Regions from separate parts of the Sporosarcina siberiensis genome, predicted to be linked through region 1. Evidence: a T-box and tRNA genes for the amino acid it is inferred to sense, from the RefSeq annotation. Region 1 holds a T-box; the other holds one or more tRNA genes.

Region 1 (15,978 bases):
TCTGATTTTTTTAGCAACACAATATGATATAACTGTCGAAAATCCAGAATCTGAAGATCTTTATGAAATCGGAACTTTAGCGTTTGTTAAATCGATGACTAAACTACCTAATGGGACGTATCGTGTTCTGCTCGAAGGTATCGAACGTGCCGAATGGAAGGACTATCAAGAAGCAGATTTATTTCCTGTTGTCGATGTAATTGGGACACCAGATGACATAGAAAAAAGCTCTGAAACCGAAGCGCTTATGAGAACACTCCTTACATACTTCAAGAAGTACACTGAGATTTCAAAAAAAGTTACAAAAGAAACGTTTGACTCGGTTGCATCCATCGAAGAACCTGGGCGACTGGCTGATATGATTGCTTCACATTTACCGCTTAAAATGGCTGCAAAACAGGATGTATTAGAGGAATATGATGTCAATGAACGCCTTGAATGGTTAATAAGTCGTTTGCACAATGAGGAAGAAATACTACATCTTGAAAAGAAAATCAATGAGCGTGTCAAGGAAGCAATGGAAAGAACTCAAAAAGAATTCTACTTACGCGAACAAATGAAAGCGATTCAAACAGAGCTTGGTGACAAAGACGGTAAAGGATTAGAAATAGCGGAACTAAGAGTGAAGCTAGAAGCTGCTAACCTTCCGGAAGGCGCATATGAAGCTGCTGAACGTGAAATTGAGCGATATGAGAAGATTCCGGCTGCATCGGCCGAAAGTGGAGTGATTCGAAACTATATCGACTGGCTTGTAACTCTCCCATGGTCTGATGCTACGAAGGATCAATTAGACATCAATAAGTCTGAAGAAATATTAAATCGTGATCATGATGGACTTGAATTAGTGAAAGAGCGGATACTTGAATATTTAGCTGTTCGCCAATTAACTAAATCATTAAGAGGACCTATTTTGTGTCTTGAAGGACCTCCAGGTGTAGGAAAGACGTCACTTGCTCGTTCAATTGCAGAATCACTAGGACGCACTTTTGTCCGCGTTTCGTTGGGTGGGGTTCGAGATGAATCTGAAATCCGTGGACACAGAAGAACATACGTTGGTGCAATGCCTGGGCGTATTATTCAGGGAATGAAAAAAGCGGGGAAAAATAATCCAGTGTTCCTTTTGGATGAAATCGATAAAATGTCGAACGATTTCCGAGGAGATCCTTCTTCTGCGATGCTCGAAGTGTTAGATCCTGAGCAGAATAATACATTTAGTGATCATTATATTGAAGAGCCGTTTAACTTGGCAGATGTTCTATTTATTGCAACTGCGAATGATTTAAGTTCGGTACCTAGACCTCTTTTAGATCGAATGGAAATTATATCGATTGCAGGTTATACAGAAGTTGAAAAACAATCCATTGCAAAAAATCATTTATTTCCAAAACAACTAAAAGAACATGGTCTTACTAAGTCTCAAGTACGAATTCAAGACGGAGCTATTCTTGATATTATTCGGTATTATACAAGAGAAGCTGGTGTTCGAGGAATGGAGCGACAACTCGCTACTATTTGCCGTAGAGCCGCAAAACTAATCGTTGCAGGGGATAAAAAAAGTGTTACGGTTAGTTCGAAAACGCTTGAAGGACTCCTTGGTAAAAAGAAATATAGATATGGACAAGCTGAAACGACAAATCAAGTAGGAGTTGCAACGGGTCTTGCTTATACGCAAGTCGGTGGCGATACACTGCAAATTGAAGTTTCATTGTCTCCGGGTAAAGGAAATCTTCTGCTTACTGGTAAGCTAGGGGATGTAATGAAAGAATCTGCTCAAACAGCACTTTCTTATGTTCGTTCGAAAACAATTGAGTTTGGCATAGATCCACTTTTCCATGAATCATTAGATATTCATATACATGTACCAGAAGGAGCTACACCGAAAGACGGTCCTTCTGCAGGAGTGACCATCGCCACTTCGTTGGTTTCTGCTCTTACAGGTAGAAAAGTTCGAAGAGAAGTTGGAATGACTGGAGAAATTACACTTAGAGGTCGTGTTTTACCAATAGGTGGATTGAAAGAGAAAGCGTTAGGTGCTCATCGAGCGGGTTTGACAACAATTATCTTGCCTATCGATAATGAGCGCGATATTGAAGATATACCAGAAACTATTCGTGAAGGACTAACTTTTCATCTTGTCTCTCAAGCTGAAGAAGTCCTTGAAATTGCATTGGAGGAACTAACTAAATGAAAGTCCACAACGTTGAAATGATTATGAGTGCCGTCAAAACTGAGCAATATCCAAAAGAAGGTTATCCCGAATTTGCACTTGCTGGCCGATCCAACGTAGGAAAATCTTCTTTTATTAATAAAATGATTGGAAGAAAAAGTCTTGCACGTACGTCTTCTAAACCAGGTAAAACACAAACTTTGAATTTTTACAAAATCGAAGAACAGTTGTTTTTTGTCGACGTGCCTGGTTATGGATATGCGAAAATATCGAAATCAACAAGTGCCAAATTTGGACCAATGATTGACGAATATTTAGTATCACGTAATGAGCTTCGTGCTGTTATCCAAATTGTTGATTTACGCCATCCACCTTCAGCCGAGGATTGCAATATGTATGATTTTCTAGTGAATTATGAGATTCCGGCAATTGTGATTGCAACTAAAGCGGATAAAATACCACGTGGTAAATATGAAAAACACAAGAAGATAGTACGCGACCGCTTGCAAATGCGTGTCGATGATCCATTAATCGTTTTTTCTGCGGAAAAAGGGATTGGTATGGACGAAGCATGGAAAGAAATAGAAGGAAGAATGTAAAGTTGAGTCCGAATGATGATTTCTCATCAAACGGACTCTTTTTGCAAAAATGCTATATTGTACAATTTATGGCGATGGTGAAGTTATTAATAAATATATATACTGAACAAAAGAATCTTGTTGCTACTCGCTGATTTCCGTTCCGACCGGACGCGTTCCATGGGGCACTCGTCGAGCCTCCTCGTCGCGAAACCCGCGCTCCTGTGGGGTCTCGACATTCGCGCTGATCCCATTGGAGTCGCCGGTCTGCACTCCGATCAGCTAAAACTTTTGGGAAGAATAAGCTCTTAATAAAAAACGATATTCCGAAGTAATTTAATCCCACTTCTAGAAAATCACTAAAAAGTTTTCCTCTATTTTCATTATGCAATCTTAGTGGATTGGAGTGCAAGGTAGTCTAAAACCACGACGTCCTGTCGTAACGACTGCATGACCCACTTCGTGTGGGCCGGTGGCTAAAGATGACTCTGGGAGGATTTAGGAAGAATGAATTTCAATTCTTCCCGGGGACAGGTGAAACAACCAAAGGTAGTGTAGCGAGAGCCGTTAAGAAAAACGGCTTTTACGAGTAAAAGCGAAGCGTTTTGAGCACTTCTTTGCTCTTCGCTTGGTCCACCGCCCGCCCAATAGAAGAATGGTTTTTATTCTTAGCTAGCAGAACGCGTCCGCCTGGAACGGAAAGCAACTGGGTACCAAGAAATCTATTTAAAAAGGACTCCCCATAAAAAAAGATTATAGCAGGCTGGAACACTTCTCTTACATCATTTGATGAAGAATTAAACGTTATATCCGAATAATAATTGTTGTTTAATGAAAACAGCTAAGTCATACGTTAGTCATATTTACCACAGTGCAATCGATGTAAATATGCTATACTTTAAAGCATGAAATAGAACGTGAAAGGTGTGACCACCAATGTATATAATCGTAGTCGGTGTAAATCATCGGACTGCTCCAGTGGAATTAAGGGAGAAATTATCGTTTGTCGAAAGTGAACTGCCACAAGCGATGCAAACACTACAACAACAGAAAAGTATATTAGAAAACACAATAATATCTACATGTAATCGAGTCGAAGTATATGCTGTCGTGGATCAGTTACACACAGGACGTTATTATATGAAGCGATTCCTAGCAGACTGGTTTGATGTACCGGTTGAAACCTTTGAATCCCATTTAGTCATTAAAGAAAATGACGAAGCCATTGAGCATTTGATGAGAGTTTCAGCGGGAATTGACTCAATGGTTCTTGGTGAAACACAAATTATCGGTCAAGTGCGAGATAGTTTCCTTGGAGCACAATCCATTGGAACTACAGGTACTGTTTTCAATGAACTGTTTAAGCAATCTTTAACTTTTGCTAAACGAGCACATACAGATACAGCAATAGGAGAAAATGCCGTATCCATTTCGTATGCGGCTGTAGAACTTGGTAAGAAAGTTTTCGGTACATTGAGTAATAAGCATGTTGCAATACTTGGAGCGGGTGAAATGGGCGAACTGGCTCTGAAAAACCTGCAAGGTAGTGGGGCTAGTAAAGTAACGGTTATAAACCGCACGCTTTCAACTGCTGAAAAACTTGCAGCAAAATTCAATGGTGTTGCAAAGCCTATTGGTGAATTGCAATGTTCATTGCTTGAAGCGGATATTCTCATAAGCTCAACCGGTGCAACTGGAATCGTGATCGACTATGAACTCATGAAATATGTTGATCGTCTTCGAAAAGGTAAACCCATTTTCATGATTGATATTGCAGTGCCGCGTGACTTAGATCCGCGTATTGCTGAATTACCTAACGTGTTTTTATATGACATCGATGATATGCAAGGTATCGTGAATGCAAACTTGGCGGAAAGACAGCGTGCCGCTGAAGAAATTGGTGTAATGATAACGGGAGAAATACAAAACTTCAAAGAGTGGCTTGTCACTTTAGGAGTAGTACCTGTCATTTCAGCACTTAGACAAAAAGCAAATCGAATCCAAAGTGAAACAATGGAGAGCATTCTCAACAAAATGCCTGATTTAACAGAACGTGAACGAAAAGTTCTTAGTAAACATACAAAATCCATTGTAAACCAACTCTTGAAAGATCCATTACAGCAGGTAAAAGAACTTGCAATGGAATCTAAATCGTCCGAGAAACTTGCGCTTTTTCAACAGATATTTGGTATTGATGAAGATGTAGCAACTGAAAAACTAGCGTTGGAGAATTTAGCCAAAGAGCGATTAAAAACTAGGGCAGAACGAAATACCTTGTCACAACCCGAACTTACTTTTGATTGATATTAAAAAAATAGTGTCGAATCTCATTTTTTCGTTAACTGTTCCTGGGAAGGTAGAGATCAGATGGCTGATATGACGATGACAAGACTACACGAATTGATGGTCATCCTATACGCCGTTAGTCTTGTTTTTTACTTTATAGATTATTTAAATAAAGATAAAATTGCACACCGAAGTGCTTTCTGGATCCTGACAATAGTATATGCGCTACAGACTATTTTTCTTGTTGTATATATCGTTGAGAAAAAACGTTTCCCCATATTAACTTTATTTGAAGGTATTTATTTTTACGCATGGCTGCTGATTACGCTTTCAATACTGCTCCATTTGTTTTATAAAGTTGGTCATGCAGTCTTCTTTTTAAATGTGATTGGTTTTACATTCATGACCATTCACACATTTGCACCTGGGCAAATAGAATCGTCTCCTGTTGGGGAGGCTCTTATTTCAGAACTATTATTTATCCACATCACTTTTGCTATTTTATCCTATGCTGCATTTGCGATGTCTTTTGTTTTTGCGATACTTTACTTGCTTGTCTATAAAGTTTTGAAAAAAAGGAAGTGGTCAAAGCAATTTGGCCGACTGCCGTCTCTTCAGCAAGCTTCAATGGGGATGAAAGTCTCTCTCTTGACGGGTGTCCCGTTTTTACTGATAAGTTTAATCCTTGGTATGCAATGGGCACATATCGCTTTAAATGAATGGTTCTTTACAGATATGAAAATAATAGGTTCATTTTTAGTTCTTGCAGTTTATGGAATGGTCTTATTTCTTTTGCAAAGAGGAAGATTGACTGGGGCGAATTTTGCTTGGATAAACATATATGCATTTTTATTTGTAATTATTAATTTCTTTCTTGGCAGTAGATTGTCAGGATTCCACTTCTGGATCTAAAATCCGAAATTGAAAGGTTGATTTAAATGAGAAAAATTATCGTTGGTTCTAGACGAAGCAAACTTGCTCTTACTCAAACAAATAAATTTATTCAAGATTTAAAAGACGCTGGAGCACCTTTTGAATTTGAAGTGAAGGAAATCGTTACAAAAGGCGATAAAATTATTGATGTAATGTTATCTAAAGTCGGTGGAAAAGGTCTTTTTGTAAAAGAGATTCAACAAGCTTTGTTCAATAAAGAAATCGATTTTGCGGTACATAGCATGAAGGATATGCCGTCAAAATTACCAGACGGTCTTGTCATTGGGTGCATTCCACAACGTGAAGATGCAAGAGACGCATTCATATCAAATGATCATGTTAAATTTATGGATTTACCCGTTGGAGCAATTGTTGGAACATCGAGTTTACGACGAAGTTCACAACTTCTATTAATGCGACCTGACCTTGAAATTAAGTGGATTCGAGGAAACATCGATACTCGTTTGAAAAAATTACGTGATGGGGAATACGATGCCATCTTACTTGCTGCAGCGGGTATGAACCGTATGGGTTGGAGCGAAGATGTAGTTACCGAGTATATGTCTGTAGAAGATTGTATTCCTGCTGTAGGCCAAGGTGCGCTTGCTGTTGAATGTCGATCTGAGGACACTGAGCTGCTTTCGGTACTCAATAAACTAACGGATGAAAAGACATGGAAAGAAGTAGAAGCAGAACGTACATTTTTATTCGAAATGGACGGATCTTGTCAAGTACCTATTGCTGGTTTTGCAAAATACGATGGCACAGACATAGTATTTACAGGTTACATCGCTTCTCCGGATGCAACAGAAGTTTTCAAACAAACGGTTCGGAATACGGATCCAGTTTTAGCTGGAAAAGAAGTTGCTACAATCCTTCACAGTCAAGGGGCTTCAAAGGTTATTGAAAGAGTAAAGGCTGAGATGGATGTCTAATGATCAACCTCTAAAAGGGCAAATCATTATTTTTACAGGAACCCCAAAATCCGAAGATGTATTTGAATTGGTTGAACAATTAGGTGGAACGCCGATTTCACTACCACTTATTCAAGTTTCGGAGTGGATAGAACCAACGGATGAGCAACGTTTAATGACATGTCCAACATATGATTGGCTCATTTTTACAAGTCAAAGCGCTGTTGAATCGTTCGGCCTTAAAATGAAGCGCTTTGGTGTCTCGCCAGATGCGATTACATCTCAAATTGCGGCAATTGGAACTCGGACTGCTGCGGCACTCACTAAAATAGGGCTCACTGTACAATTTATACCTACCGTATTTAGTGCGGATGTATTTGTTCAAGAATTCAAACCGACTGAAAACGAAACACGTCGTCTCTTATTTTTAAGAGGTTCAATAGCAGGTGTTACAATACGAGAAGAATTACCTTTTGATGTGGATGAATGGACCGTTTATTCAACGGAGAAAGCAGTTCATAATATTGAATCACTGAAGAATTTAGTGCAAACTGAGAAATCAAGTACACTTTTATTTGCGAGCCCATCAGCAGTGAACGTATTTTCTGAAGAAATTGCTCCGTTTACAGGGTGGGATACGTATAAAATAGGTGCGATTGGTCATGTGACTGAACAAGCACTTATTGAGAAAGGTGCACATGTTGATGTGATCCCATCTACATATACACTTAAAGATCTCGTTTTGGAATTGATAAAATAAAAAGGGTGGTTCACAATGGATACGATAAATTTTCGACGGAATCGACGTTTGAGAAATGTTAGTGGAATTCGTTCTATGGTAAGAGAAACCATTTTGAAAAAAGAAGATCTTATTTACCCGATATTTGTCGTTGAAGGCAACAGTGTGAAAAATGAAATTCCTTCTATGCCGGGGATTTATCATTTGTCATTAGATAATCTTGCCATTGAAGTGGATGAAGTTGTTTCACTTGGAATTCCTTCTATCATTTTATTTGGTTTACCAAATTCGAAAGACGATGTGGGATCTGAAGCGTATTCAGATGATGGCATTGTTCAAAAAGCAACTCGTTTTGTAAAAGAGAGACATCCCGACTTAGTTGTCATTGCGGATACATGTCTCTGTCAGTACACAGATCATGGTCATTGTGGAATCGTTAGAGACGGTCAAGTTGTAAATGATGAATCATTGGATTTGTTAACAAAAACGGCTATAAGCCAGGCAAAAGCAGGTGCTGATATTATTGCACCGTCGAATATGATGGACGGCTTCGTAGCCGCGATACGACAAGGACTTGATGCAGCAGGTTTTGGAGATATCCCAATAATGTCTTATGCGGTTAAGTATTCATCAGCTTATTATGGTCCTTTCCGTCAAGCTGCAAATTCGTCCCCCCAGTTCGGGGATCGTAAAACATACCAGATGGATCCAGCAAATCGAATTGAAGCAATTCGTGAAGCGGAATCAGACGTTATGGAAGGGGCAGACTTTCTAATCGTTAAACCGGCTCTATCTTATTTAGATATTATTCGCGACGTGAAAAACAATTTCACTTTACCCGTTGTTGCGTATAATGTGAGTGGGGAATATTCGATGGTTAAAGCTGCTGCTCTAAATGGTTGGATCAATGAAGAAGAAGTTGTCATCGAAACGCTTACAAGTATGAAGCGCGCCGGTGCGGATATCATTATGACGTATCATGCAAAAGATGCAGCACGTTGGTTGGAGGGGAAATAATTGGAGAAGAATTATACGAACTCAAAAAAAGCATATTCCGAAGCTGTCGATTTAATGCCGGGTGGGGTCAATTCACCGGTTCGTGCATTTAAATCAGTAAACATGGATCCGATTTTTATAGAAAGTGCAAAAGGTGCGGTAATTAAAGACATTGATGGAAATGAGTACATCGATTATGTCCTTTCTTGGGGACCACTCATTTTAGGCCATGCCGATCCAGATGTTGTAGCCGGTATTCACCGTGTTGCTGAAACTGGAACGAGTTTTGGTTTTCCTACGCTTGTAGAAAACGAGCTTTCAAAACTAGTCATCGAGCGTGTTCCGTCAATTGAAATGGTTCGAATGGTTTCATCTGGTACTGAAGCAACGATGAGTGCACTTCGTTTAGCGCGAGGTGTTACTGGTAGAGATAAGATTTTGAAGTTTGAAGGATGTTACCACGGCCACGCAGACTCTCTTCTGATTAAAGCGGGTTCAGGGGTTGCTACGCTGGGTCTTCCAGATAGCCCTGGTGTTCCTGCGTCTGTTGCCATGAACACGATTGCGGTACCTTATAACGACTTGGAAAGTGTGAAAGTTGCATTCAAGGAGTTTGGGGATGATCTTGCTGCGGTTATTGTAGAACCGGTTGCTGGAAATATGGGGGTTGTTCCACCAATTCCAGGTTTTCTAGAAGGTCTTCGTGAGTTAACAAAGGAGAATGGTTCTCTGTTAATTTTCGATGAAGTTATGACTGGATTCCGCGTAGATTATAATTGTGCGCAGGCTCATTATGGTATTACTCCGGATATTACGTGTCTTGGTAAAGTTATCGGTGGTGGTTTGCCGGTTGGTGCTTATGGTGGTAGTCGTGAGCTTATGGAGAATATTGCACCGGCAGGTACTGTGTATCAAGGTGGAACGTTATCGGGGAATCCATTGGCTATGACTGCTGGGATTGAAACGTTGAAAAAGCTAACGCCTGAGTCTTATAAGCATTTTATGAAGCTTGGCGATTTGTTGGAAAAAGGTTTCCGCGAAGCTTGTGAGAAGTATTCGATTCCGCATACGGTTAACCGTGCAGGTTCGATGATTGGTTTCTTCTTTACGAATGAAGAAGTGACGAATTTTGAGATTGCGAAGAGTTCGGATTTAGATCTTTTTGCTGAATATTTTAAGCTTATGGCTGAGGAAGGGATATTCCTTCCGCCGTCACAGTTTGAAGGAATGTTCCTTTCGACTGCGCATACTGAAGAGCATATTGAGAAGACGGTACAAGCGTTTCACAATGTGTTTGCCAAGTTAGCTAAATAATACATTTGAAGGTCCTCCACGATAAAGAATTTCGTGGGGGATTTTTTTGTTGTGCAATAAATAATGTTTGTGAGAATAACCGTTAAACCACGCTGATTTCCGTTCCGACCGAACGCTTTCCATGGGGCGCTCGTCGAGCCTCCTCGTCGCGAAAAGCGCGCTCCTGTGGGGTCTCGACATTCGCGCTGATCCCATTGGAGTCGTCGGTCTGCACTCCAATCAGCTAAGAGTGTGGGAAATATTAGTTCAGTGTAGTTATGATCAAGTGACGTTTATGCCCAAGGTGAAAGAACAATCTAGCGCAGAAGCGTCAAGCGTGAGCCGAAGTAAGGAGATCGGCAGTGCACTTCTGTCGAGCTTATTACGTAAGGCCATCGCAAGGGCCAAGCGGTATTGGTAACCGCGGACCATTAGAAATCCCAACTCCATATACCTTCAAAATCCCCAACCCACAATCCCGACAAAAACCCCAAAATACAAGGCCAAGAGAAAGAACAATCTAGCGCAGAAGCGTCAAGCGTGAGCCGAAGTAAGGAGATCGGCAGTGCACTTCTGTCGAGCTTATTACGTAAGGCCATCGCAAGCGCCAAGCGGTATTGGTAACCACGGACCATTAGAAATACCAACTCCATATACCTTAACTTACTTTCTCGAAAGAACCCCAAAAAGAATGAACAATCTCAGGTGTGAATTGAAGTACTTAATCCTAGTTCAATACTGGATTCTACTCGTGGAAATTGTGGTTCTAGTGGGGTTTGGTTAGGCATAGAATTGTTTGTGAAGGAATATGGAGGAGGATTGTAATGAAAAAAGTTCAATGGGAAATGAATGAGAAGTTTATTTTTCCTGAAGCTGCGGGTTTGCCTACGGGTGCGGGGATGGTTAAGGTGACGCCTAGGTTTTTGGAGGAAGCTACTGAGGATGCGGTACGTTTGAAAGGGATTTATCATATAGCTGCGAATGTTACTTTTGAGGAAGGTGAGTATAGTTTAGAAGATTATAGCAAAGCGATTTTAATTGACGATGTGGATCTTAATGAGCAGATGGGGTATTTTGAATATGCTGTTCCGCTCAATATTGACTTACCGTCAGAGGCTGGGGAACCGTTGGAGGTTCATGTGTCGAATGCGAGGTGTACCGTTAACGGACAAGGGGTTTGTGAGATTAATTGGGATGTTGAGTGTTCGTATAAAGAGATTGAAGTTGTGGAAGAACTTGTACTAGATGAAGTTGAAGAAGTTTCAAAAGCTGCTGTCGCAATTCTCGAAACTTCTTTGGTTCATGATGAAGATGAGGTATTGTTATTTTTATCAGAGCTTGAAGATGGTGTTACCTCTACAATATTTCGCTCAAATGATGTTTTTGTGGAAAGCAAAGGCTAATCCGGCGAGTAAACAGAAGACTAGAAAATCACCAGTGGTAGGTACGATTAATAACCGGATCAGTTGAAAAACTGCAACGGGAAGTATGACGCCTTTGCAGTAAAATCTTGTTTTTCTAAGCCATGGGGGCAGTAAGTATGGATTATAACCTTTTCTCATAACACAATCCTTTCGTTATTTACTTGACGATTCAATCGTGGTTCCGATATACTAAATGAAACTATATATCGATGCGATGAATGGGATAGTAGACAATTTTGTTTTCCAAAGAGAGGGTGCCATTGGTGGAAGGCCCTGTAAACAGATTATCGAATGTCACCCGCGAGCAGTTTCTGTGAATAAAACATTTTCGTACTTTGAAAATGTTAAAAAATATTTTTGAACTTTGAAAATGTTGAAATGTTTTGGAAATCCAGAACATGGATATGTTTTCAAAATCGAAAACATTCTGTAGCAGAAGCCGGTTAGAAGCCGTTAAAGTATTATGAGGTGTACATTCTTTTTTGTGCACGAATAAAGGTGGTACCGCGAGCAACTCCTTCGTCCTTTTTGACGAACGGAGTTTTTTTGTTTTCATTAATAAAAGTTTATAGGAGGAATTAGTATGTCAAATGAAGAGTTATCAATGCCGACGAAATACGATCCATTATCCGTTGAAGCAGGTCGCTATGAATGGTGGTTAAAAGGAAAGTACTTTGAAGCACAACCGGATAGTGATAAAGAGCCTTATACAATTGTTATTCCACCACCAAACGTTACTGGAAGGCTCCATTTGGGTCACGCTTGGGATACAACATTACAGGACATCTTAATCCGTATGAAACGAATGCAAGGCTATGATGCGCTCTGGCTTCCTGGTATGGATCATGCAGGTATCGCAACGCAAGCACGTGTTGAAGCGAAACTTCGTTCAGAAGGTAGATCTAAGTATGATCTCGGTCGTGAAAAGTTTGTAGAAGAGACGTGGAACTGGAAAGATGAGTATGCAACACATATTCGCGAACAGTGGGGCAAACTTGGTCTAGGTTTAGATTACACGCGCGAACGATTCACTCTTGATAAAGGCCTTTCAAAAGCAGTGCAAGAAGTATTTGTTAAATTGTATGAAAAAGATTTAATTTATCGCGGAGAATACATCATTAACTGGGATCCTGTAACAAAGACGGCACTTTCTGATATTGAGGTTATCCACAAAGATGTGCAAGGTGCTTTCTATCATATGCGCTACCCACTTACAGACGGAACAGGCAGCATTGAAATTGCAACGACACGTCCAGAAACAATGCTCGGGGATACTGCAGTTGCGGTTCACCCTAAGGATGAACGTTACAAGCACTTGATTGGGAAAACGGTCACACTCCCAATTATCGGGCGAGAAATTCAAATTATAGCTGACGACTACGTGGATATGGAATTTGGTAGTGGAGCAGTAAAAATTACTCCTGCACATGATCCAAATGACTTTGAAATTGGAAATCGTCATAATCTTGAACGCGTTCTTGTTATGAATGAAGACGGTACGATGAATGAACTTGCTGGAAAGTATAAGGATATGGACCGATTTGATTGTCGTAAACAGATTGTTAAAGATCTACAGGAAATGGGAGTCCTATTCAATATTGAAGAGCATCTCCATTCTGTTGGTCATTCTGAGAGAAGTGGCGCGGTTATTGAACCTTATTTATCTATGCAATGGTTTGTTAAAATGCAGCCTCTTGCGGATAAAGCAATAGATCTACAAAAAGGCGAAGATAAAGTGAACTTCGTACCAAGTCGATTTGAAAATACGTATTTAAGATGGATGGAAAACGTCCACGATTGGTGTATTTCACGTCAACTTTGGTGGGGCCACCGAATTCCGGCTTGGTACCATAAGGAAACAGGCGAAGTGTACGTTGGGCACGAAGCACCAAAAGATCCTGAAAACTGGCAGCAAGATGAAGATGTTTTAGATACGTGGTTCTCATCAGCATTATGGCCGTTTTCAACAATGGGCTGGCCAGATACGGAAAACGCGGAATTTAAACGCTATTATCCGACGAATGCTCTTATTACAGGGTATGATATCATCTTCTTCTGGGTGTCTCGGATGATTTTCCAAGGAATCGAATTTACAAACCAACGTCCGTTTGATGACGTATTGATACACGGACTTGTCCGAGATGCAGATGGACGAAAAATGTCTAAATCACTGGATAACGGTATCGACCCGATGGACGTAATCGACAAATACGGTGCCGATGCGCTTCGTTATGTTTTATCCACAGGAGCATCTCCTGGACAAGACATTAAGTTTTCAATAGATAAGGTTGAATCGGCGTGGAACTTTGCCAATAAGATTTGGAACGCTTCGCGATTCGCGCTTATGAATATGGACGGTATGACGTTCGACGAAATTGATTTATCAGGTAAAAAGTCTGTAGCGGATACTTGGATTCTTACTCGTTTGAATGAAACCATTGAACAAGTAACGAAGCAGGCAGAGAAATATGAATTCGGTGAAGTAGGTAGAGCGTTATACAACTTCATTTGGGATGATTTCTGTGATTGGTATATTGAAATGTCTAAGTTACCATTACAAGGCGAAGATGAAGACGCGAAGAAAATGACGCGTTCCGTTCTTGCGTATGTTCTTGATAATACAATGCGGTTACTCCACCCGTTCATGCCGTTTATGACGGAAGAAATTTGGCAGAACTTACCGCATGAAGGCGAGTCTATAACGATTGCTGCATGGCCGGTAGTCGATGAAACTCTTTCAAATAAAGAGCGTGCGTCTGAAATGAAATTACTAATGGACATCATTCGTTCGGTGCGTACGATTCGGGCAGAAGTAAATACACCAATGAGTAAAAAAGTTCCACTGTATATTTCGGTGAAACAAGACGAGACAGCAGAAATTCTAGAATCCAATCGTATGTATATTGAGCGATTCTGTAATCCTGAAACATTGACAATAGGTAAAGACATTTCATCACCTGAAAAATCAATGTCAGCTGTTGTTACTGGAGCAGAATTATTCTTACCACTCGAAGGCTTGCTTAATATCGACGAAGAAATTGCTCGTCTAACGAAAGAACTTAAGAAGTGGCAAAGTGAAGTGAAACTCGTTCAAGGGAAACTTGCGAATGAACGATTTGTTTCAAATGCACCTGATGCAGTTGTTGCAGAAGAACGTGCGAAGGAACAGGATTATTTAGATAAGTACGCTACGGTTGAGAAGCGTATGCAGGAATTGAAAGAGCTATAATTTAGAGGGAATGGCATCTTATTAGTCGGAATTTGCGACTAATGGGGTGCTTTTCTTATTTGGAAGGGCATCCGATGAGTTAGTCATATAAAGATGACAAGAAAACTTGAGGTAACTTCAAATCTATAAAGTCAGAAATTCTTCAAAACAAATTTCCGGAAATCAATAAATTGTGGTAAAATATGTTCAAATGAAGAAATAGTATAGTTATATTATGATAGATCATTAGGTAGAAAGAAATAGAAGTACCTCCGGAATAACTAGATCTATAGGTTCTATGCTAAATAGTCTCAATAGGTTAATGAAAGGACGATGCTTATGGAAAAACGCACACAAAAAAGGCGAATGAATGAAAGAGGTATGTCGCTTGTAGAAGTGCTTGCGGCACTGGTTATTCTAGGAATTGTGTTTGTTGGCTTTATGATAATATTTCCACAGATGACTTTATTTAATAAGAAAACTGAAACTAAGTTGGAAACGATGAACTTGGCAAGGCAGGAAATAGCTCTTATACAAAAAAGAAGTTTTGTTGGAGGAAATCCATTAGTTGTTAATGATCTTATAGACTATGGTTTAGGCACAGTTGAAGGATCTATAATCAAAGTTGTTAGTAATAAAGCGGGCTACACCTATGTGGTAGAATTTACTGCATCTCCTACTCTTTCAAATGAAGGGCACCCCGAAAATATTGCCCTACATAAAGTTCATTTAAAAGTATTGATAGATGGGGGAAAAGTGAACAGTGAGACATATGGATATATAAAAGTTAAGAAAAGGATAGATAGCTAAAAAGAAGGGGCGATTTAGTGAAACATAAAAATGAGCATGGAGTATCATTAGTGGAGCTTCTAGCTGTGCTTGCACTTGTAGCAATGATCGCCACTCTAATACTTACAACGTTTTTTATTGCAACTAAATATAATTTAACTGAAACAAAAAAACTGAAGATGCAACAGGAAGCGAATTACATTATTACATTTATTTTGCAAAAACATCGTGAAGTAGAGGATTGTTACAGTCTTAAAATTAATGATGAAAATCTGTTTTTTGACTATTGTGATGAATCAAAGCCTGATAAACTAATTAGTAACGGTTATGAATATAAGTTATATCACCCATTAGAACCTGAAAACCCTTTAGTGCCACAAGCTGAAAGGGATGCAATAGAGGAGTCTGAGAGGTTCTATCCAAAGGAAGACAATCTACAAATGACTTTAATGCTTATCGATCTGTCTAATGATCAATTGAAGGTTTCAATTGATACAACATTTGTGAGATATAAGACAGAATAAAATTTAGGAGGCGAAAATTTGTTTAAAATTAGAAATGATAAAGGATACGCACTTCTTATTGTACTCCTATTAGTTGTATTCATAATGATTATTTCTGCAACATTTGTTACAGGTTCAGTTAGCCATG
Region 2 (15,978 bases), on a different contig from region 1:
TAAAGAAGTAGTGCCGCCTTTAATTATAAGCAGCACTTCTTACTATTTTTCCAACGCACCTGTACCAAACTTTTTCAAAGCTTCAGAAAGAGCAATTTCTGCATCTGAATGAGGATATTTTACAGAACCAATTATTTGATAATCCTCGTGTCCCTTGCCAGCAAAAATTACAATGTCATCTGGTTCAGCTACCGATATCGCATGTCGAACCGCTTCAACACGGTCACCAATGCAAGCGTAATTGTCATGCTTCATCCCCACAGCCAATTCAGCTAAAATTGTTTCATATGCTTCATTTCGAGGATCATCTGTAGTGAGAACAACATAATCGGCAATAGACGCTTTTTCTGCCATAATCGGCCTTTTCACACGATCACGATTGCCTCCAGTACCTATTACAAAGATAAGCTTATTCTTTTTATAAGGTAAAACAGAAGTAATTGCTTTTTCGATGGCATCTGGCGAATGAGCATAATCAATATAAATCGTTAAAGGTAGGTTTGTTTCCACCTTCTCCATACGACCTTTTATAGCAGTTATTTCTCCTAGATGCTTAACGATATCATCAATCATCATACCTTTTGCATACAAAGCTGCAGTTGCGGCTAGAGCATTAGAAACATTAAATTCACCAATTAAGTTCATTTCAACATCGTAATCGCCCTCTGGTGACGATAATGTGAAGCTCGTACCTTCTGCCGTTAAGTTAATATTTGTTCCACGGAATGCAGCATCATTTAAAATTCCATATGTGAGCACGGGATAGGATGTTTTGTCCAACAACTTCTCACTCCAAGCATCATCTGCATTCACAACAACAAACTTCCGTTTCGAAAAGTCTTGTCCTAATTGTGAAAACAGAAGCGCTTTTGCGTTTCCATAGTTTTCCATCGTTCCATGGAAATCTAAATGGTCGTGCGTCAAATTTGTGAAAATAGCGATATCAAACTCTGCCCCTGCAAGACGTCCTTCGATGAGACCGTGTGAAGAAACTTCCAACGTCATCGTTGAACACCCTTCGTTAGCCGCTTGGGCAATCATAGATTGAGTCGTTAAAGCATCGCCCGTTGTATTTTCTGTTTCATATAATGTTCCATTTAATTCAAAACCAATCGTCCCTGTCATTGCAGAACTTTCTCCAGCTGCCTGAAGAATGGATTGAATGATACCACTCACTGTAGTTTTACCATTTGTTCCAGTAACACCTATTAGTGTCATTTCCTTTGAAGGATAATTGTAATGACAAGCAGCAAGTAAACCAATTGCCCGTGACGTATCTTCGACGAGAATGACTGCCACTTTATCGGGGTCTACATCGACGGGTTTTGACGCCACGATCACACGTGCGCCCGAGTCAACCGCTTTTTGCACATAATCATGTCCGTCCACAGTGTGTCCTTCAATACAGACGAACATTCCACCTGCACTGACTGAACGTGAGTCTACGGCTAAATCTGTTACTTCAAGTGGCAATTCGCCAATTACTTGTTTGATTGGTAAAACTGAAATTAATCTTTTCGCTTCCATAATAAACCTCCGTTCAATCCATCATTTCAGATGTTACATATGCGTAAAGAAGTTGCGCTGTCGCTTCTAGAGAATCAACGTGAGTACGTTCTAGAGCGTGAGATGACTCAATACCCGGTCCAAATAAAGCATGCTTCACATCAAATCCTGCTCGAATTGCTGCCGAAGCATCGGAACCGTAATATGGATATATGTCTAACTTGAACGGGATATCTTTTGATTTACAAAGACCTGTTAAATGTTGCGTTAAATCATAATGATAAGGTCCACTTGAATCTTTTGCACAAACAGAAACGGTGTATTCATCTGAGGTTTGTCCATCTCCAATTGCTCCCATATCGACTGCAATATACTCAACTGTTTGCTCTGGAATATTGGAGTTTCCACCGTACCCAATTTCTTCGTTATTTGAAATGTAAAAATGAGTGGTATGAGGAAGCTTTGTTTTTTCTTGCTTTAATGAACGAACTAGTTCAATCAAAAGGGCAGTACTCGCTTTATCATCTAAATGGCGTGACTTTACAAAACCACTCTTAGTAACTTCAAAGCGTGGATCGAAAGAAACGAAATCCCCAACCTCAATACCAAGTTGTCGAGTATCCTCTGCTTTTAGAACTTTCTCATCAATTCGCACTTCAATATTGTCTGCACTTCGTTTTGCACTACCTGCATCTTTATAAACATGAACTGTTGTTTGATGCATTAATATTGTCCCACGAATGTCTTTTCCAGAAGCAGTATGTATCTGACAATATTCTCCCTCAACCGCATCCCAATTAAAACCGCCAATCATTGACAGTTTTAAACGACCATCGCTTTTTACTTCTTTAACCATTGCTCCTAAAGTATCTGTATGTGCTGTTAATAAACGATGACGTTCTGTATTTGTTCCTTCAATTGTAGCAATAATTGCTCCTTTATTAGTCTTTTTATAGTCCACTTTAAGGGCATCTAACTCCATTTGAATCAATTTCATAACTCGACCTGTATAACCTGATGGACTTGGTGTCTCCACAAGTTTCTGTAAAAGGCTGAGTGTCCATTTTTCATCATAATTTTTACTCATTGGCAATTCCTCTTTTCTTTCTGCTTTTGTTATTATACCTTTTTATTCCCTGAAAACCAAAAATGTTGAATAAAAAAACCGCTTCCGAATTAACGGATAAGCGGTTTTACAAATTTAAGTTTATTGCCATAAGGAGGAAATGCGATACGCATCGGAATCGATGTATTTCTATCCAATATTGATTTGGGATGTGTAAACAAATCAAAACTGTATTTCCCGTGATATGCGTTCATTCCTGAAGGACCTACGCCGCCAAATGGCAAGTTCGTATTCCCAACATGAGAAATTGTATCATTAATACATCCCCCACCAAACGGCAAGTTTTCAATAAAGTAATCGGCAGCCAACTCATTTTCTGTAAACATATATGCAGCTAATGGTTTGGCACGCTTTTGAATTTGTTGAACAGCTTCACTTAAGTTTTCATATGTGATAATTGGCAAAATCGGACCAAATATTTCTTCTTCCATTGAAGGACTGTTCCACCAAATGCCATCCAATAGTGTCGGTTCAATATATAAATCACTACGATCCACTGAACCACCATGAATAACTTGTGATTGTTCTCTTTCAACAATTTTAGCTAAACGATCAAACATCTTTTCATTCACAATACGGCCATAATCAGGACTTTTCGAAGCTTCTTCCCCGTAAAATCGTTTGATGGCTTTAATCATTTCTTTCACAAGTTCGTCCTGAATAGAATGATGCACAAGAAGATAATCAGGAGCAATACATGTTTGACCTGTATTTATAAATTTCCCCCATACAATCCGCTCAGCAGCAACTTTTAAATTGGCCGTCTGATCAACAAGTGCTGGGCTTTTCCCTCCAAGTTCAAGAGTAATTGGAGTTAGTCTTTCCGAAGCTGCCCGCATAATTACTTTTCCAACAGCCACACTACCTGTGAAGAAAATATAATCAAAAGAAGCATGAATGAGGGCTTCTGTTTCTTCACGTTCTCCTTCGACAACTCGTATATATTCAGGAGGAAATGTTTCCATTACTATTTTCTTAACTATTTTTGCAGTATGCACAGATGTTTCGGATGGTTTTACAATTGCGCAATTTCCAGCTGCAATCGCACCTACAAGCGGTTCCATAATGAGCTGAAATGGGTAATTAAATGGACCAATTATTAATACAGACCCATAAGGTTCGCGCACGATCATGCTTTTTGCAGGTTGTAAATGTATCGGTGTTTTTACTTTTTCGGGTTCCATCCATCCACTGAGTTCCTTAATCATCATAGAAATACTCGAAAGTACAAATCCAATTTCCGTAGCATAAGATTCAAAAGAACTTTTTCTTAAATCGTTGTAGAGCGCTAATGTAATTTCTTCTTCATGTGACTCAATTGCATCTTTAAGTTTTAAGAGCATTTCTTTGCGGAATTCTTCACTTCTCGTTTCACCTGAGAAATAAAATTCTTTCTGAGTAGCAATCATTGATTCAACATCGTTTGCAGTGAAATTCAAAGCAATTCCTCCATTCTAGTATTTCTTTCAATGATAGATAGATTCTTCTGTCGATGCAATCTTAAACTCTTACTTACAGGTTCTGCACTGCCAGCAGTTGGTCGATAAGCCTTTGTATCTCAAGCCCTTCTGAAAACGGAACAAGAAATGCAGTTTCATCTTGTGAGGCCACGATACATTCTTCCACCAATGTTTTTACTGAATCGAAAGAAGTCAATATTTCAAAAGGCCTGTCTTTTTGTGCCATGCTAAGTTCGGCCCAATTGTGCAGTTTTAAAACCCCTTCCGTTCCATATACTATGTATGACAGCTCTTCTAATTGTCCTACACCCGTAAGTCCATTTAATAAAACAGGAATTTGCTTTTCCGTCTTTCCGATAGCAAGGACACTCGTTTCAGCAAGTGCACTGTCATTAGGATAAACCGTGTTGTGTTCTGTGAGTGTTACTCGTCCAAACATTCTGTACATAAGCTGTAAATAATGCGGGAAAACTTCTCGAGTAAAACCGCCTTGTTCACGTGAACCAATCCAAGGGTTTTGTTGCCACAATCTAGGCCAGTGCGGGAAATACGTATTCAACTCAACACGAACGATGTCACCAATTGCACCTTTTTCAATCATTTCCATGAAATGTCGAACGGGTGGACTATACATAAGAGGAAAATGCATTGCTGTTATCACACCACTTTCCTCTGCTGCTTTCGCCATTGTCTCGCCGTCAAATGCATCATGTGCGAGTGGTTTTTCGCAAAGTACATTTAAATTTTCAGCAATAGCACGTTTGCTTAGCGATGCATGCGAAACAGGTGGTGTACCAATATAGACCCAATTGGGCTTAAGAGACAGTACTTCGTCGTAAGAGGATGCCACAGTTAGACCGTATTTATTCGCAATTTCAGAAAGACGCTGTTTATTTTCATCAAAAACAGCAATGATTTCTACACAATCATTTTTCTGCAACTGGTTAATAATTCGTTCGCCAACTATACCCGTTCCAACGATTGCAAATGTTGTTTTTTTCATCCGAATGGCCCCTTTTATAAGTATTTAAATATTTCGACAGTTTATAAGTCTTTGGACCCTTTTCACCCGTTAAACGTTTGTCCGAAGATATCGCCGGGTAGAGAATAATCAAACAATATAAAGAATTGAGGAGGAAATACAATGACGACAACTGAAACTTGGTGGGAAACGATTTTCGAAGGAGACCTTTCGTTTGGTATTAATAAAGAACGATTTTCTGAACTCGAAGAAGAGAATTTCCTCTATTTCGATGAAACAGCAATTGAAACTGAAGAACTTCAATGACACTCATATAGTAACCAGCATACTGCAGCTGTTCCAATATTTATATGGAACAGCTGTTTTATTATTTTACTCAATGCTTCGCCATAAATAAAGTGCAGCGTAACTTAAATATGGAGACCAATCTGAGAAACGAAGAGAAATCTCATCTTTCGTAGGTTTCTTATCCATTTGCCATAAACGTTGTAATCCATTTTGCAGTCCAATATCTGCGATTGGAAAAACATTCGGTCTTCCAAGCCCTGACATTAGAAAACTTTGTGCAGTCCACGGACCAATTCCGCGGTACATAACCAAATCAGCTTTCACTTCTGCATCATCCATCTGTTTATATTTTTGCAAATTAAGCGAACCTGCTGCAATCTCTTGAGACAGTCCAATCATATATTCAGCTTTACGAGTACTAAACTGCATTTCTCGAAGTTGTGCGATTTCCAGTAAAGCAATTTTTTCAGGTGAAGGAAAACGCCACACGCCGTCAATTTCACTGCCAAACGTTTCAACAAAACGCATTGTAAGAGTATGTGCAAAAGACATATTCAATTGCTGGTGAATGATACTCCGCATGACGTTTCCATAAAGTGAAAAACTTCGAACAATCGGTGTTCCTACGTGTTCAACAAAAATTGGTGCCAGATCCGTATTCATAAAATGAGATTGTATATCCGTTAAAGAACGATCAAAATGAAATATTGATTTTACTTCCTCAACTTGAGCTTCATCCAAAGTCCCCTCAAGTAAAAAAGAAGGTCGTTCAGTTGTTCCAGTCGCTTGAAGTTTTACAACATTACCTTCTTCCATTGGAAACCTTATGGAATTTGTTGACAAATCAACAGAATTCATCGCTTCATTTGAAAGTCGGTCTAACGCTCTTGTAAAATCATAAACAAATGGAAGGGTAATTGTTGTCTCCATTAAATCAACACTCCTCGCTCATACAGTATTTATACAAATTGTACCGTACTTGGCTTCTTCGACGAAACATGTTGACTTCCTTTGCAGGCTTGCTATAATAGAACTTGTGCAGTAATTAAGTGGCATACGAAATAATTCTGGTTCCATAGCTCAGCTGGGAGAGCGCTACCTCGACAAGGTAGAGGTCGTGGGTTCGAACCCCTCTGGGACCATAGAGCTTAGGCTCTTGAGAACGCTGTAGGAACACGGTTTTCTCATAAACATCATCTCTTCGGAGGTGGTGTTTTTTATTGACTTTAATCAAGTTTGACCCCAAGTTTGAGCACAATTTATTCTTCATCATTTATTTTATTTTGCATGCATCTTGAAACACTTCAGCAACATATGAGGATTCGCATGACCAAGCCTGGCTGATGTATTGACGATATCCCCTACGCCTTACTAGCTTCCACCCTCCTAATAAGAATTCGTATATAAACTCCTATTGATTCAGTCTAATTGCTGCAATTCTCCATTTATCCTACCTACATGAATAAACTTTAGTAAAAAGATTACACTATTAGCCATTTCAAGATTCTCATTAAATAAGTTGTTATACTTAGAGAATCAGTAAGTTTAGGAGGACAGATATGAAACATATTTTAATTATAGAAGACGATGAACAAATCCAAAATTTCTTACACTCTATACTCGTAGATATGAATCAAAACTTCTATATACATATCTCACCAAGTGCTGGACAAGCCTTGAAAATTTCAAACACATACGATATCTCGCTTTTCATCATTGATATTCAATTAACAGACTATAAAGGAACAGACTTGGCCAATGAATTAAGAGATTTACAAAAATACAAATACACTCCTATGATTTTTGCTACAGCAATCGCAACAGAAGAACTGCGCGCTTATCGAGAAATAAAATGCTATGACTATTTAGTAAAGCCATTTACTAAAGAAGAAGTAAAGACGTCTGTTTTAAATGTGCTCGATTATTTACACACTATCAAGATTGATGTTCCAACCGTTCGGATAGAACAAAAAGGATTTATTTTCGAGTACCAATTACAAGATATCGTTTATATTGAATCATTCGGAAAGAAAATGGTTATTCACATGAAGAATCCGGACGGAGATTTGATACAAGAAGACATTGCCGGTTACTCTTTAAAGTCTATACTAGATCTTTTAAAGAATGGACCCTTTCAACAATGCCACAAAAGCTATATTATCAATACGGACTTTATTGAACGCATTGTCAAAGCTAAGAGTACTTTAAGTCTCAGAGGAACTTCCATCAGTCTTCCAATCGGCAACAAATATAGAGATGTCATAATGGGTACCGACTAATGGCAATGTCTCAGTTGCTTTTCCAAGTCACATTGGATGTTTTAAGCATATATGCCGTCATGGTCTATTTTGCAAAAGAAGAACTACTTTTCAATAAAAAAATGGTTGTCTGGTGCGCTTTTCTATTCTCCTTCGCCTTCTTATCTAGAGTTAGTGTTTCACCTTCGGCTGATGGTATTAAGACAACCATTGCATTTAAGAATTTCGAAATTCTTCCGGTAAATTCGCTTTTCGGTATCATCGGCTTGATATGCCTACTGCTGCTGTTAAATAGTGTAGCGTTTAAATTAGATCATCTAGAGGTCATAGTCACGACATTCTTAGCGTTTACCGTTTGGTCTGTTATCCGAATGTTTAGTATTGCAAGCGTGGATTTTATTGGCTTGGGAAATAACTCTACTAGAATTTTCACCCTCTTTATCGTTCTTATTGCATACTGGCTTGGGTCAACAAAAATAAATCAACTATTACCGAATAAATCCAGTGGCTTCACACGAATTATGGTGACAAATGTTTTTATTCTTCTTCTTTTGTTAATTATCTCTGCCAACTTTGAATCTGCGGTAATATTGGGAAATCAGGTTTTCCTTTTCCTTCTCCTTTTTTTTGTTGGTACCTTTATGAGTTGGATATTAATAGCACAACGTAAATCAGAAATAGTTGAAACCCGAATTCATGCAACAGAACAATACATCCCAATTATTGATGATTTAGTGATGGAGGTACGCGCAAGACAACACGAATTCTCCAATAAGCTGTTAGCTATCTCTAGCTTGGTTGAAACTACTGATGAGATTCAAGTGGTCCGCGAAAAAATGCAAGAATATGTTGATAGTGCTAATTTGACGAACAGTCAGTATGAGCTGTTAAATATGGATCATAAAGTAATCGCAGGTTTTCTCTACACAAAAATGAAAAGAACCGAACAATTAAAAAGAGAGTTGCGAATCGAACGGACGATTCCCGTTCATCAATTTAGATGTGAAGATGCTGATATGATTGAAGTTTTAGGCATTTTAATTGATAATGCTTTGGAGGCAAGTTCAAGAGGAGATAAAATATACCTCTCTATGGTTGAAAGAGACGGACATTTGGAATTGACCGTTAGTAATCCTTCTGATTATTTAAGCAATGAGCAGTTTATGAAAATCTTTGAAATTGGAGTTTCAACCAAATCTTTTTCTCGTCAACGAGGCTATGGTCTTTATAATGTTAAAAAAATCGCTGAACGATACAATGGCCGAATCATTGCCAGAAACGAACAAAAACAAACGAATATGATTACTTTAGGTATCCAATTTCAACGCATAAACGAGGGGTTTAAGGGAACGTAAAATGTTCGTTCCTTTAAATCCCTCGTTTGTTTCTCATGTATTGTTATACGATTTCCCGTTCACTATACTGTGTGGGAGGTGATTAATTTATGAAAAACTTATTATTGCTCGAATGGAATAAAATTAAATATCCCGTTTTAGCAGTCTTATTCTTTTGCACAGTTTTATCGATTTATTTATGCAGTACTGTCTATAAAAATTACAGCTTAGAAGAACAATTAGAAGCTTGGGAAGTCGGTACTACCGTTTTCAATATTCTTTTTCCATTAATTGCAGTTATTCCCACCGGTTGGCTTTTGTATTACGAAAAGAAAAATGATTTTTTAAGCTATACCTTACCAAGAGCTAGTAAAAAACAGTATCTATTCGCTAAATGGATAGTAATGAGTAGTAGTGCATTTACTATAGTTTTCACTATTTTTTTCGTAGGAGCATTAGTGACCTTGTTTATCAATGACCCCATTGTAGTAATGTATAAGAAAATGGATCCACTAACAGAAATCACTTTTCCGTCTGTTGAGCTTGATCATTTTTTAGGTTCTACTTTTGTACATCAACCATTATTATATGCTACCCTGCTCAGTTTTTGGAAAGGAATTCTAGCCTCCCTAATAGCGACAATGGGCTTTCTCTTGAGTTTGTTTATTCAAAACTTGTTTATCATTTTAACAGGTCCTTTTGTGTACCTAATGGTAGAAAATTATGTTTTACAAGTTCTTAATTTTAGGAGTTATCGATTTTTCCTATCATTTGATCCCACAATGGACTCGGCTACTGACATTACATCTTTTTCCTTAGTAGTGGGGCCGGTCATCGTTTTACTTTTGATGGTACTTTTCTTTCTTTATATGCGCTATGTAAAAAAAGTCACTATATACAAGGTTTAGGAGGCAAAAATGAGTATAATTATATGGTCTGATATCAGAAAATTCACATCCCACTTCTTTTTTCTAACGATAGCTGTGGTACTACTAGTTAGTTTTTCAACCCGTCAAGTCACAACGGAAAGTTATGAACACTTTTTGCTAAGAATAGTGTCCGATCAATATTATCTTTTATATTTTATGACACCATTATTCTTACTGAATATATATAAAAATCTAGACATTGGTTTACCTATTGTTATTTTTCGATTTAAAACCTTTTCCAATTATTTCTTCACAAAATCTGTCGCCATCTTGATTAATACAGCTCTTTTTGTTTTTGTACAAATCTTGGTTATTTGCTTAATAGGAATAGGATTACATTCTAATAACCATTTTTCTATATCAGATAATTCAGCGGATATTCTCTTTTTAGAGTTTGCTAAACATTTCAGCACACCGCTTACTGCAATCAGTGTTTCCATACTTTTCATGATTTTAGGATTAAGTTTTCTTGGCTTTATGATGCAGATTCTACATCACTTCTTCGGAAAAAGAATGCTCATATTCCTAATAATGGGTTCATATTTGCTTATGATTCTCGTATTTAAGTATCCTTCGCTCAGTAATTTATCATTTATCACAATTAATCGCTTCTTTATTTTCCATCATAACTTTCATGCTCCATATGCGTGGATTTGGACGATCAGTAGTATATTGGGACTTGGTATTTCAGCTGTGCTGGTTATTAAAAATTATTGGAATCACTCGGTTAGAATCAATATAAACTTTCAATTACAAGGTTTGTTTTTTTACTTTTCTCGAATGCTATGGAAACCTAAAAATATAGGAATCTCACTTCTGATCCTGCTACTCATCTACACATGGAATTCAGCAACTTACCCTACTCAAACAATAGAAGATACTTTTCTTCTGTTCTTCTACGGTCAAGAGTTAGGGCAATTTCATCTGATGACTTTTATAGAACAACTAGTATATAACGGAACTCCCTTATATCTAATCGCAGTTTTCACAGAACAGATGCAACGTTCTTCACGTTTAACGCTTTGGGTCAGAATTCAATATAAATCCAATTGGTTCAGAGCTGTTTTAGGAAATAGCCTGTTGTTCCTGACTTGCTATCTGTTACTTACCCTATTTATTATTATTTTGTTGGGAATGCTAAATAATCAAGGGTGGAATGACGTGACGCAGCTAATGAACCCTGCTTCACCTGAGAATTGGATGTTCAAGTTATTTGCATTGAAATTCTTAGAGTTCTGCGTATACTATTTTGGATTTTTATTTCTCTTTTTGAAAACCAGAAATGTAACTATAGCTTTCCTCATAGTGTTCGCGTCTCATTTACTATTATTAATTCCCCTACAATTTCTGCACTATTTCCCAATAGGGTTGGGCACATTAGCGAGAGTCAACTTAATTGTAGGGTCAAACGGTATTCCCTTCATTCATGCTATCGCGATACTAACAGGATGTACTTTAATCTTGTATTCGCTGTGCTACGCCAGCTACAAACGCTTTTTACTAAAGGAGATGTAACGATGGAAAATATAATTGAAGTACACAACGTATCGAAAGATTTTGCAGGACAAACCGTTCTGCAAAATATAAACTTTCAGGTTGGAAAAGGAAAAACAATAGGAATTGTTGGAAATAATGGGAGTGGCAAGTCAGTTTTGTTCAAACTTATTTGCGGTTTTATTAAACCTACTGAAGGTTATGTAAAAGTTCGAAATGAAGTACTTGGGAAAAAGATTGATTTCCCTGAAAATGTAGGCGTGTTTATTAATACGCCTGGTTATATTGAAATATACAGTGGATTTAAGAATTTAAAGTTTTTAGCAGCTATCAAAAATCAGATTTCTGATAAACAAATTAAGGATACGATGACACTAGTAGGATTAAATCCCGATAATAAAACAAAAGTGAAAGATTACTCCTTAGGGATGCAACAAAAACTAGGTATTGCTCAAGCAATCATGGAAAACCAGGATATCCTTATACTGGATGAACCGTTTAATGCACTAGATTTTAAAACATACAATGATATCAAAGAAATCATTAGAAATCTCCAGGTAAACGAACGCACAATCCTACTCACTAGTCATCACTATGAAGACATTGAAGAATTATGCGATGAAGTTTACCACATTACGGATGGAAAGTTACAACCTTTAACAGAGGATCTAAAATATATTTATTATAGTAAGCAGTAAATTTAAACACCTTATTAAAAACTAGGATGATCTACACTTTACTAAACAACTCTTATGAAGGGGATATTCAAAATATGTGGACTCATTTTTGCTTTATGTTAAACCCATTTGATTTTTCATATTGACTATAGTCCACTGTCTACTTTAGAGAATCAAAATCGACAAGGTAGAGGTCGTGGGTTCGAACCCCTCTGGGACCATAGAGCTTAGGCTCTTGAGAACGCTGTAGGAACACGGTTTTCTCATAAACATCATCTCTTCGGAGGTGGTGTTTTTTATTTGCTTTAATTTGCTGTTCAAGACTTTCCAGTCGATAGGAAAATACAAGGTTTTCCTAAAACTTTTTGAGCATTATTTTATGTGGAAGGGGTTTAGTCAAACCATAATGCATACTCATATCCATTAAAAAAGTACAACTTGTCATCCACTACTTTATAAAAGGAGTCATATCCTTTATCTAGTAATTGTTGCACAATTAAAGGAATTTCCTTACCTTCTTCATTCATTTTAGCGACGGACTTTATAATTCCAATCGAATCCCATATTTCAAAGATTCCGAGTTCCCATCCGAATCCCCATTTCATGGCTTTGTCCATTGAAACGATATCATCCGCAATTTCCCCGTGTAACTGTCCAGCGTATTGTAAAGTGGCTGACAAGATGTTCCAAACCAGTTGCCCTGCCCGATCATCTGAGTATATTAGAGTTTTTATTCTTGAACCAACATTTTCTTGTCGCATTGCTTGTTCAACAGAAGATGTTTGTAATTTTGTCATTGGACCATACTCAAGTGAGTTCACATTTAATTCCACAATTTCCTTGTCTACCTTCTTATAAAACCCACTGTTCTTTTTGGCGCCGAGCATCCCATTATCAATCATACTCTTTAGAAACGAAGGTAATTTGAACATCTCTTTTTCGACGCCTTCTGTTTGGCTATGCATATACTTTGCAACAAGTACTAATGTATCAATCCCAACAACATCGGCCGTTCGTAAAGTAGCCGACTTTGGACGACCAATTAATGGCCCCGTTACTGAATCAATTTCCCCTACTGAATATCCTCCTTTTTCTAACTCAATAAGTGCAATAAAAAGTCCATACGTACCTAAACGATTCGCAATGAAATTCGGAGTATCTTTAGCAATAATGACTCCTTTTTTAAGGTTTTCTTTACAAAACCGAGTCATATAGCTGAGAACTTCTTTACATGTATTTTCACATGGAGTAATTTCTAGTAATTTTAAATAGTAAGGCGGATTAAAAAAATGAGTACCTAAAAAATGCTTTTGAAAAGCCTTTGAACAATCTTGAACCATTGCATTAATACTAAGTCCGGATGTATTTGAGCTGATTATCGTATTTTCCAATCGAATCAGATCTATTTTTTTAAATAACTCTTTCTTCACTTTAAGGTCTTCTAAGACTACTTCTATAATCCAATCTACTTCTTTTAATTTCATAAAGTCATCGTCAAAATTTCCCACCTCGATAAGGCAAAGACTTTCTTCTGATAATATATTTTTCTGTTTTAGTTGATTTATAGCATTTATAGAAAATCGATTTCTTACTTCCATATGATCTATTGAAAAGCTCATTTCCCGCTCTTGTTCAGTTAACTTGTCTGGAATTCTATCTAATAACAATACCGATAAGCCTTGAGCAGCTAAATGAGCAGCAATTCCTGAACCCATAACACCCGATCCTAATACAGCTACATTCTTTATGTCATATTTCATTTAGACACTTCCTTTCCTCTCATTTCTCTGGGTATTCTAAGTAGCAGTAAAAGAAAATATGAAAAAGAACCCAACTTTTGGTAGGTTAAGCAACCAAAAATCATACCAAGGAGGGCTCCTTTTCCACTTAACTATGCGAACAATCCATGGATTTAAATAGAAGTATAAGATACGTTTTAACGTTAGGAACCTAGCATTTAATTCATTACTTTATTTTGATAAAGTTCGGAAATCTTCCGTTTCAATATCTTTCCAACTCCATTTCGCGGTAACTGATCTACAAATACGACTTCTTGAGGTGTTTTATATTTTGCTAAATGTTCTTGACTGTGAGATATCACATTCAATTCAGTAATTACAGACTCTGGCCTTTTCACAACATAAGCAACAACACGTTCACCCATTTCCTCATCGGGCACTCCGATAACTGCAACCTCTAATACATCCGGATGTGTCATAATAATTTCTTCACTATCTCTTGGGAAGATATTTAATCCCCCTCTAATAATGATGTCTTTTTTACGATCAACAATAAAAATATCACCATCCTCATCAATACGAGCTAAATCACCTGTACGTAACCAACCATCTACTATCGTTTTTGCTGTCTCTTCTTCAAGTTGATAATATCCAGGTGTCACATTTAATCCTTTAACGGCTAACTCGCCAACCTCGTTTCTCGGAAGCTCTTCGCCTTCATCATTTATGATTTTCACACGAACAATATCAATAGGTAACCCAACTGAACCAGGTTTAATAGTAGCTCCTCTCCATTGTGTAGAAACGACTGGAGAAGCTTCGGACAAACCATATCCTTGCCATACTTCTGTGCCAGTTTTCTTTGTAAATGCTTCCATCAATGCCAATGGCAATGGGGCTGAACTACTCAATACACCTTCCAAACTACTTAAATCATAAGAGTCTATATTTGGATTCATAACCATTCCATAAATCATTGCGGGAACTGCCGTAAACGTTCTTATTTTGTGTTTTTCAACCGCTTTAAAGATCTCATCTGCATTAAAGCGTTCGATAATAACTACAGAACTGCCTAGAAACAAATACGTATTCATAGCTGTAAATCCAAAACTATGTGCCAATGGTAAGGCGACAAGAGTTGGCTTTTTCCACATTTCAGCTTTCATTAAACGGGCAGCAGATTGAGCACTAATATAAAGATTTCGATGCGTTAGCATCACCCCTTTTGGTTGACCCGTAGTACCTGACGTATATAAAATCACCGCTAAATCATCTTCTGATATATTCAATTCTTCACGATTTTGACTTTTAGAGTGGTTGTATATTTTCTCTAACTCATGTATATTTACACTGCCTTCAGCAGCGTCATTTTCAATATTATCCGTTACGATTACATTTAATTTTTTACCTGTTTTCTCTGCTACTTTTACAATATTCTCCAAAAGGGCATTCGAGGTAATAATTGTATTTACATTTGAATCCTCAATAATATATTGAATTTCTTTTGCATTTAATGCATACATGACAGGAACTACAACTTTCCCAGCTTTTAAGATTGCTTGGTATGAAATAATAACTTCAGGACAATTTGCAAGATAAACAATAACTTTATCACCACTATTTTCAACTTCTGATAGAAGATAATTCGAGAAAATAGTAGATAAACGATCTACCTCTATATTTGTATACGTTCGATTACCGAAATACAAAAAGTCATACTCGTCAAATTCCTTAATATTCTCATTCATAATATTAGATAGCATCATCATAATAAATTCCTCCCCATGTATTAGAGTATTTATAGTAATTGGAATATATAAAGACTAAACATTTGTTATCTGGGTAATTGTAAAACTCTTTCCGCAATGATGTTTTTCTGAACCTGTGTCGTTCCTGCATAAATCGTCTCACCACGAGATAGAAAATCATTCCCTTGTAAAATCCCCTTGCCTAAACTGCTTTCTCCCCAGTACGGCGCATGTTCCCCAAGTATTTCCATAGCTAATTCACCCAGTTTCACATGCATAGAACTCCAAAACACTTTTTGCATCGACGCTTCTGGACCGAGTCTGTTTTCATTCATCAATTGACTCATCGTTTTCAATCCGTGGTAACGGAATATCCTAATTTCGGCATAAATCTCAGCAAGTTTTTGTCTATAGTAAGCATTATCCGCGACAAGTGA

What was found. A T-box is a leader RNA that pairs with one kind of tRNA and senses whether it is charged. The one in region 1 lies ahead of ACFSFY_RS04265 (valine--tRNA ligase), so its partner is inferred to be a tRNA-Val.
Region 2: it has a tRNA-Val gene. The T-box ahead of ACFSFY_RS04265 (valine--tRNA ligase) is inferred to sense a tRNA for this amino acid. The anticodon was not compared.

What each region holds. Positions count from the first base shown of each region.
Region 1 covers NZ_JBHUGI010000006.1:255,401-271,378, forward strand. The annotation lists gene lon (endopeptidase La) at 1-2,188, shown strand, start outside; gene yihA (ribosome biogenesis GTP-binding protein YihA/YsxC) at 2,185-2,766, shown strand; gene hemA (glutamyl-tRNA reductase) at 3,682-5,049, shown strand; gene ACFSFY_RS04235 (cytochrome C assembly family protein) at 5,113-5,943, shown strand; gene hemC (hydroxymethylbilane synthase) at 5,970-6,899, shown strand; gene ACFSFY_RS04245 (uroporphyrinogen-III synthase) at 6,892-7,638, shown strand; gene hemB (porphobilinogen synthase) at 7,654-8,634, shown strand; gene hemL (glutamate-1-semialdehyde 2,1-aminomutase) at 8,635-9,927, shown strand; gene ACFSFY_RS04260 (hypothetical protein) at 10,731-11,309, shown strand; T-box leader at 11,536-11,860, shown strand; gene ACFSFY_RS04265 (valine--tRNA ligase) at 11,914-14,559, shown strand; gene ACFSFY_RS04270 (type IV pilus modification PilV family protein) at 14,878-15,348, shown strand; gene ACFSFY_RS04275 (prepilin-type N-terminal cleavage/methylation domain-containing protein) at 15,366-15,851, shown strand; gene ACFSFY_RS04280 (hypothetical protein) at 15,870-15,978, shown strand, end outside.
Region 2 covers NZ_JBHUGI010000032.1:546,582-562,559, forward strand. The annotation lists gene ACFSFY_RS13565 (UDP-N-acetylmuramoyl-L-alanyl-D-glutamate--2,6-diaminopimelate ligase) at 43-1,527, opposite strand; gene ACFSFY_RS13570 (M42 family metallopeptidase) at 1,541-2,593, opposite strand; gene ACFSFY_RS13575 (aldehyde dehydrogenase) at 2,683-4,071, opposite strand; gene ACFSFY_RS13580 (Gfo/Idh/MocA family protein) at 4,145-5,095, opposite strand; gene ACFSFY_RS13585 (hypothetical protein) at 5,237-5,380, shown strand; gene ACFSFY_RS13590 (DNA-3-methyladenine glycosylase family protein) at 5,447-6,292, opposite strand; tRNA gene ACFSFY_RS13595 (tRNA-Val) at 6,432-6,504, shown strand; gene ACFSFY_RS13600 (LytR/AlgR family response regulator transcription factor) at 6,922-7,641, shown strand; gene ACFSFY_RS13605 (sensor histidine kinase) at 7,641-8,975, shown strand; gene ACFSFY_RS13610 (hypothetical protein) at 9,065-9,862, shown strand; gene ACFSFY_RS13615 (hypothetical protein) at 9,872-11,398, shown strand; gene ACFSFY_RS13620 (ABC transporter ATP-binding protein) at 11,401-12,075, shown strand; gene ACFSFY_RS13625 (3-hydroxyacyl-CoA dehydrogenase family protein) at 12,447-13,814, opposite strand; gene ACFSFY_RS13630 (class I adenylate-forming enzyme family protein) at 14,012-15,562, opposite strand; gene ACFSFY_RS13635 (acyl-CoA dehydrogenase family protein) at 15,628-15,978, opposite strand, start outside.